DNA from 3 places in the Priestia sp. FSL W8-0524 genome. Region 1 is predicted to be linked to each of the others. Evidence: a T-box and tRNA genes for the amino acid it is inferred to sense, from the RefSeq annotation. Region 1 holds a T-box; the other regions hold tRNA genes.
The links. A T-box is a leader RNA that pairs with one kind of tRNA and senses whether it is charged. The one in region 1 lies ahead of thrS (threonine--tRNA ligase), so its partner is inferred to be a tRNA-Thr.

Region 2: it has a tRNA-Thr gene. The T-box ahead of thrS (threonine--tRNA ligase) is inferred to sense a tRNA for this amino acid. The anticodon was not compared.
Region 3: it has a tRNA-Thr gene. The T-box ahead of thrS (threonine--tRNA ligase) is inferred to sense a tRNA for this amino acid. The anticodon was not compared.

Annotation. Positions count from the first base shown of each region.
Region 1 covers NZ_JBBOUG010000001.1:2,102,472-2,104,710, forward strand. The annotation lists gene NST66_RS10535 (sulfatase-like hydrolase/transferase) at 1-253, shown strand, start outside; T-box leader at 653-879, shown strand; T-box leader at 919-1,147, shown strand; gene thrS (threonine--tRNA ligase) at 1,201-2,239, shown strand, end outside.
Region 2 covers NZ_JBBOUG010000001.1:5,089,341-5,091,579, forward strand. The annotation lists rRNA gene NST66_RS26625 (23S ribosomal RNA) at 1-518, shown strand, start outside; rRNA gene rrf (5S ribosomal RNA) at 628-743, shown strand; tRNA gene NST66_RS26635 (tRNA-Asn) at 753-827, shown strand; tRNA gene NST66_RS26640 (tRNA-Glu) at 831-905, shown strand; tRNA gene NST66_RS26645 (tRNA-Val) at 929-1,004, shown strand; tRNA gene NST66_RS26650 (tRNA-Thr) at 1,009-1,084, shown strand; tRNA gene NST66_RS26655 (tRNA-Tyr) at 1,093-1,176, shown strand; tRNA gene NST66_RS26660 (tRNA-Gln) at 1,184-1,258, shown strand; tRNA gene NST66_RS26665 (tRNA-Lys) at 1,263-1,335, shown strand; tRNA gene NST66_RS26670 (tRNA-Gly) at 1,345-1,419, shown strand; tRNA gene NST66_RS26675 (tRNA-Ala) at 1,442-1,517, shown strand; gene rocF (arginase) at 1,681-2,239, shown strand, end outside.
Region 3 covers NZ_JBBOUG010000001.1:4,559,135-4,561,373, reverse strand. The annotation lists rRNA gene NST66_RS23875 (23S ribosomal RNA) at 1-471, shown strand, start outside; rRNA gene rrf (5S ribosomal RNA) at 581-696, shown strand; tRNA gene NST66_RS23865 (tRNA-Val) at 706-778, shown strand; tRNA gene NST66_RS23860 (tRNA-Thr) at 808-883, shown strand; tRNA gene NST66_RS23855 (tRNA-Lys) at 892-967, shown strand; tRNA gene NST66_RS23850 (tRNA-Leu) at 982-1,063, shown strand; tRNA gene NST66_RS23845 (tRNA-Gly) at 1,087-1,161, shown strand; tRNA gene NST66_RS23840 (tRNA-Leu) at 1,176-1,264, shown strand; tRNA gene NST66_RS23835 (tRNA-Arg) at 1,274-1,350, shown strand; tRNA gene NST66_RS23830 (tRNA-Pro) at 1,355-1,431, shown strand; tRNA gene NST66_RS23825 (tRNA-Ala) at 1,437-1,512, shown strand; tRNA gene NST66_RS23820 (tRNA-Met) at 1,543-1,619, shown strand; tRNA gene NST66_RS23815 (tRNA-Ser) at 1,647-1,739, shown strand; tRNA gene NST66_RS23810 (tRNA-Met) at 1,765-1,841, shown strand; tRNA gene NST66_RS23805 (tRNA-Asp) at 1,846-1,921, shown strand; tRNA gene NST66_RS23800 (tRNA-Phe) at 1,930-2,005, shown strand; tRNA gene NST66_RS23795 (tRNA-His) at 2,016-2,091, shown strand; tRNA gene NST66_RS23790 (tRNA-Gly) at 2,103-2,176, shown strand; tRNA gene NST66_RS23785 (tRNA-Ile) at 2,183-2,239, shown strand, end outside.

The DNA of each region.
Region 1 (2,239 bases):
AGAGCAATATGAAAGTTACCCGGTAGATCTTACTAACCTTAAAGAAACATCGGTTCCGGATCAAATTGAAATGTACAATTTGACCAAGGATCCGTTAGAAACAGTAAATTTGGCTTACCCGTATTTTTCAACAAATGAAACAAGGAAAATTCAGCGGCAGCTTGATGTTATTCTTAAAGAACAACTCAGGAAAAAACGGATTTTTCCGCAAAGTGGAAGCATGTACCAGGGGCTTCCGTCTAAAGATAGATAAAAAATAGTTTCGACGAGTTCAAGCCTAATATTGGTGTAAGTAGAAAAAGGTATATTTAATATTTTAGTATATAAATAAAAAAACTGATGATACTCGTGCTATGTTACTTATTCTGATTTGAGCAGTACTGGATTTTAATTCGTTAATAATACTTAGATAAAGCAAATAAGTGCTTGTAATATCTTTCTTTTTTGCCTTTATTTTTACAAAATAAAGGTAAAAACAAAATAAAATGCAGGTGTTAATATTATAATAAAAAACTTTTTAAGCCCATATATTCCTAAGTAACTTTTCGGGAATTTAAGCATAAATTAATTCTATAATATTAAAAAATAAAAATTATTTCTTGACTTCTGTAAAATTTATACACTATAATCACTTTTAACAACTAACAAACATTATTTGGCAATGAAAAGGACATGAATTAGGTGCCGTTTTCTTCGCAGAGAATAGGGTCAGCGGCTGGGAGCCCTTAAGAAATCATCTAATTTACCACCTTAGAGCTATTGCAGGGAATGTGCATAACTGAAACTGCAATCGGTAAAACCGTTATCTTTTTTGAGCGTAAAATGCATACAGGTATTTTACGGAATTAGGGTGGTACCACGACCGCATTCGTCCCTTCACTAGGGATGAGTGCGGTTTTTTATGTAGAAAAAATGAATATACAAGCATTGAAAAGGACATGAATCATTTTTGGATTTTCTTTACAGAGAGTAGGGTCACTGGCTGAGAACCCTTAGAAAACGAAATGAATTTACCACCTTGGAGCTGCGGCGGGGAATGTGTATACACTGAAACTGCAACCGGTAAAACCGTTATCTTTTTAAGCGTAAAATGCATACAGGTATTTTACGGAATTAGGGTGGTACCACGGCCGCATTCGTCCCTTTACTAGGGATGAGTGCGGTTTTTTTGTTGAATAAAAACATATTGGAGGAATGAACATGTCAAAACAAATGGAAGCAGAAAAACGAAATCATCAAAAATTAGGTCAAGAACTGGAGCTGTTTATGTCGATGGAAGAAGCTCCTGGTATGCCGTTTTTCTTACCTAACGGAATGATTGTTCGAAATGAGTTAGAAAACTACTGGAAACAAAAGCATTACAAAGCAGGCTATCAAGAGATAAAAACTCCCATCATGATGAAACAGGAGCTATGGGAACAATCAGGGCATTGGGAACACTATCATGAAAATATGTATTTTTCAAATGTTGACAAACAAAACTATGCGATTAAACCGATGAATTGTCCGGGAGCCATTTTATTGTTTAACAGCAAGCGAAGAAGCTATCGAGAACTTCCGATTCGATACGCAGAACTTGGATTGGTTCACCGTCACGAGCTTTCGGGCTCTTTAAACGGACTGCTAAGAGTCCGGTCATTCACACAGGACGATGCGCATTTATTCGTAGAACTTAATCAGATTGAAGCTGAGATTAGCCGCATTCTAGCGTTTATCCATGACTTTTATTCACATTTTGGCTTTGATTACAAAGTGGAACTATCCACACGTCCTGAAAAATTTATGGGAGATATTGAAACATGGAATCAAGCGGAAAAGTCGCTTCAATCTGTGCTAAATGAAAAAGGATTAGACTACCAGGTGAATGAAGGAGACGGGGCTTTTTACGGGCCGAAAATCGATTTTCATATTTTAGACTCCTTAGGCCGCAGCTGGCAGTGCGGAACAGTTCAGCTTGATTTCTTAATGCCAGAGAAGTTTGACTGTATGTATATTGGAGAAGACAATAAACCGCATCGTCCTGTAATGATTCACCGCGCTATATACGGTTCCGTTGAACGTTTTATGGCCATCTTGATTGAACATTATGAAGGTCAATTTCCTCTTTGGTTAGCTCCAGTTCAATTTAAGCTTTTGCCTATTGCACCGCCGCATGTGGAATATGCGTACAAGGTGAAACACGAGCTGGAGTCACAAGGGTATCGTGTTGAAGTGGATGATCGTATTGAAAAAATAGGTC
Region 2 (2,239 bases), 3.0 Mb from region 1:
GGGCTTAGTGATCCGGTGGTTCCGCATGGAAGGGCCATCGCTCAACGGATAAAAGCTACCCCGGGGATAACAGGCTTATCTCCCCCAAGAGTCCACATCGACGGGGAGGTTTGGCACCTCGATGTCGGCTCATCGCATCCTGGGGCTGTAGTCGGTCCCAAGGGTTGGGCTGTTCGCCCATTAAAGCGGTACGCGAGCTGGGTTCAGAACGTCGTGAGACAGTTCGGTCCCTATCCGTCGTGGGCGTAGGAAATTTGAGAGGAGCTGTCCTTAGTACGAGAGGACCGGGATGGACACACCGCTGGTGTACCAGTTGTCTTGCCAAAGGCATCGCTGGGTAGCTATGTGTGGACGGGATAAGTGCTGAAAGCATCTAAGCATGAAGCCCCCCTCAAGATGAGATTTCCCATAGCGCAAGCTAGTAAGATCCCTGAAAGATGATCAGGTTGATAGGTCAGAGGTGGAAGCGTGGCGACATGTGTAGCTGACTGATACTAATCGATCGAGGACTTAACCAAACTTTAAAAGCGTAAGCTTTACTCAGCAACCTGTTACCTAGTTTTGAGAGAACAAAACTTTTTCAAAAAAGTCTTGCTTTCTTTATCAAATCATGTATAATATAATTTGTCTGGTGGCGATAGCGAAGAGGTCACACCCGTTCCCATACCGAACACGGAAGTTAAGCTCTTTAGCGCCGATGGTAGTTGGGACTTTGTCCCTGTGAGAGTAGGACGTTGCCAGGCTATTATTATTCCACAGTAGCTCAGTGGTAGAGCTATCGGCTGTTAACCGATCGGTCGTAGGTTCGAGTCCTACCTGTGGAGCCAACTGGCCCGTTGGTCAAGCGGTTAAGACACCGCCCTTTCACGGCGGTAACACGGGTTCGAATCCCGTACGGGTCACCATTTATTTTTATCTACATAATAGTGGAGGATTAGCTCAGCTGGGAGAGCACCTGCCTTACAAGCAGGGGGTCGGCGGTTCGATCCCGTCATCCTCCACCACCGTGCCGGTGTAGCTCAACTGGTAGAGCAACTGACTTGTAATCAGTAGGTTGGGGGTTCAAGTCCTCTTGCCGGCACCATTTATATCGGAGGGGTAGCGAAGTGGCTAAACGCGGCGGACTGTAAATCCGCTCCTTCGGGTTCGGCAGTTCGAATCTGCCCCCCTCCACCATTTTTATTGGGCTATCGCCAAGCGGTAAGGCAACGGATTTTGATTCCGTCATGCGTTGGTTCGAATCCAGCTAGCCCAGCCATAGAGAGCCATTAGCTCAGTTGGTAGAGCATCTGACTTTTAATCAGAGGGTCGAAGGTTCGAGTCCTTCATGGCTCATTTTAATAAGCGGAAGTAGTTCAGTGGTAGAACACCACCTTGCCAAGGTGGGGGTCGCGAGTTCGAACCTCGTCTTCCGCTCCATTTCTATATAAAAAAACATATTGGGGCCTTAGCTCAGCTGGGAGAGCGCCTGCCTTGCACGCAGGAGGTCAGCGGTTCGATCCCGCTAGGCTCCACCATACATATAAACGTACAACCTTTAAGCAATTTGCTTAAAGGTTTTTTTGTGTAGTTTCTACAAATTAGAATTGTATATATATTCAAAAAAGTGTCGAGTTGAGCCATCGCTCATTTAGCCGTTACAATAAGAGAGTAGCAACATTTGTGATGGGGGGACATATTATGAATAAGCTTTCAATTATTGGAGTACCAATGGATTTAGGTCAAACTCGCCGAGGGGTCGATATGGGGCCAAGTGCGATACGATATGCAGGTGTTATGGAACGCATCGAGAATATTGGATATAGTGTAGAAGATAAAGGGAATATTGAAATTGCCTTAGCTGAACGAGTACATAGTGATGAAAATACAAACTTAAAGAATTTAAAAGCTGTAGCGGATGCTAGCGAAAGACTTGCTCAGACCGTAAGTGATGTTATTACAAATAAAAGGTTTCCTTTAGTGCTAGGGGGAGATCACAGCATCGCTATCGGAACACTAGCAGGAGTAAGTCGTCATTATAAAAATTTGGGCGTAATTTGGTATGATGCACACGGAGATTTAAATACAGCAGATACGTCTCCTTCCGGAAATATTCACGGTATGCCATTGGCGGCAAGTATAGGTATAGGAGACGAAGCATTGACTCGAATTGGTGGCTATGCCCCTAAAGTCAAGCCCGAGAATATTGTGATTATCGGAGCCCGTTCTTTAGATGAAGGAGAAAAAGAGCTAATAAAGG
Region 3 (2,239 bases), 2.5 Mb from region 1:
GATAAAAGCTACCCCGGGGATAACAGGCTTATCTCCCCCAAGAGTCCACATCGACGGGGAGGTTTGGCACCTCGATGTCGGCTCATCGCATCCTGGGGCTGTAGTCGGTCCCAAGGGTTGGGCTGTTCGCCCATTAAAGCGGTACGCGAGCTGGGTTCAGAACGTCGTGAGACAGTTCGGTCCCTATCCGTCGTGGGCGTAGGAAATTTGAGAGGAGCTGTCCTTAGTACGAGAGGACCGGGATGGACACACCGCTGGTGTACCAGTTGTCTTGCCAAAGGCATCGCTGGGTAGCTATGTGTGGACGGGATAAGTGCTGAAAGCATCTAAGCATGAAGCCCCCCTCAAGATGAGATTTCCCATAGCGCAAGCTAGTAAGATCCCTGAAAGATGATCAGGTTGATAGGTCAGAGGTGGAAGCGTGGCGACATGTGTAGCTGACTGATACTAATCGATCGAGGACTTAACCAAACTTTAAAAGTGTAAGCTTTACTCAGCAAACTGTTATCTAGTTTTGAAAGAATAAATCTTTCGAAAAAAAGTATTGCTTTCTTTATATAATAGTGTATAATATAATATGTCTGGTGGCGATAGCGAAGAGGTCACACCCGTTCCCATACCGAACACGGAAGTTAAGCTCTTTAGCGCCAATGGTAGTTGGGACTTTGTCCCTGTGAGAGTAGGACGTTGCCAGGCTTTTATATCGGAGGATTAGCTCAGCTGGGAGAGCACCTGCCTTACAAGCAGGGGGTCGGCGGTTCGATCCCGTCATCCTCCATCATCGACTATTTAAGTCAGAGATTGCACGCCGGTGTAGCTCAATTGGTAGAGCAACTGACTTGTAATCAGTAGGTTGGGGGTTCAAGTCCTCTTGCCGGCACCATTTTTTTCGAGCCATTAGCTCAGTTGGTAGAGCATCTGACTTTTAATCAGAGGGTCGAAGGTTCGAGTCCTTCATGGCTCACCATTTAATATTCACACGCGGGTGTGGCGGAATTGGCAGACGCGCTAGACTTAGGATCTAGTGTCTTACGACGTGGGGGTTCAAGTCCCTTCACCCGCATCTTTACTTAATTTCATATATGCGCGGAAGTAGTTCAGTGGTAGAACACCACCTTGCCAAGGTGGGGGTCGCGAGTTCGAACCTCGTCTTCCGCTCCACGTATATAAGTCCTGCCGGGGTGGTGGAATTGGCAGACACACAGGACTTAAAATCCTGCGGTAGGTGACTACCGTGCCGGTTCAAGTCCGGCCCTCGGCACCATTTTAATAAGCGCCCGTAGCTCAATTGGATAGAGCGTTTGACTACGGATCAAAAGGTTAGGGGTTCGACTCCTCTCGGGCGCGCCATAAACGGGAAGTAGCTCAGCTTGGTAGAGCACTTGGTTTGGGACCAAGGGGTCGCAGGTTCGAATCCTGTCTTCCCGACCATTTATGGGGCCTTAGCTCAGCTGGGAGAGCGCCTGCCTTGCACGCAGGAGGTCAGCGGTTCGATCCCGCTAGGCTCCACCAATGAAATTAAATAATTGTAACGAATAATATGGCGGTGTAGCTCAGCTGGCTAGAGCGTACGGTTCATACCCGTGAGGTCGTGGGTTCGACTCCCTCCGCCGCTACCATATAAGTTACATTTGTTATAAATATACGGAGGAATACCCAAGTCCGGCTGAAGGGATCGGTCTTGAAAACCGACAGGGGTGTTAAAGCCCGCGGGGGTTCGAATCCCTCTTCCTCCGCCATTTATTTATATCATATTCATATCATCGCGGGGTGGAGCAGTTCGGTAGCTCGTCGGGCTCATAACCCGAAGGTCGCAGGTTCAAATCCTGTCCCCGCAACCAAAGTGGTCCCGTGGTGTAGCGGTTAACATGCCTGCCTGTCACGCAGGAGATCGCGGGTTCGATTCCCGTCGGGACCGCCATTTTGTTTGGCTCGGTAGCTCAGTTGGTAGAGCAAAGGACTGAAAATCCTTGTGTCGGCGGTTCGATTCCGTCCCGAGCCACCATTTTAAGACGGCGATTGTGGCGAAGTGGTTAACGCACCGGATTGTGGTTCCGGCATTCGTGGGTTCGATTCCCATCAGTCGCCCCATCTTAAGTAACGCGGGTGTAGTTTAGTGGTAAAACCTCAGCCTTCCAAGCTGATGTCGTGAGTTCGATTCTCATCACCCGCTCCAAATAATGGGCCTATAGCTCAGCTGGTTAGAGCGCACGCCTGATAAGCGTGAGGTCGGTGGTTC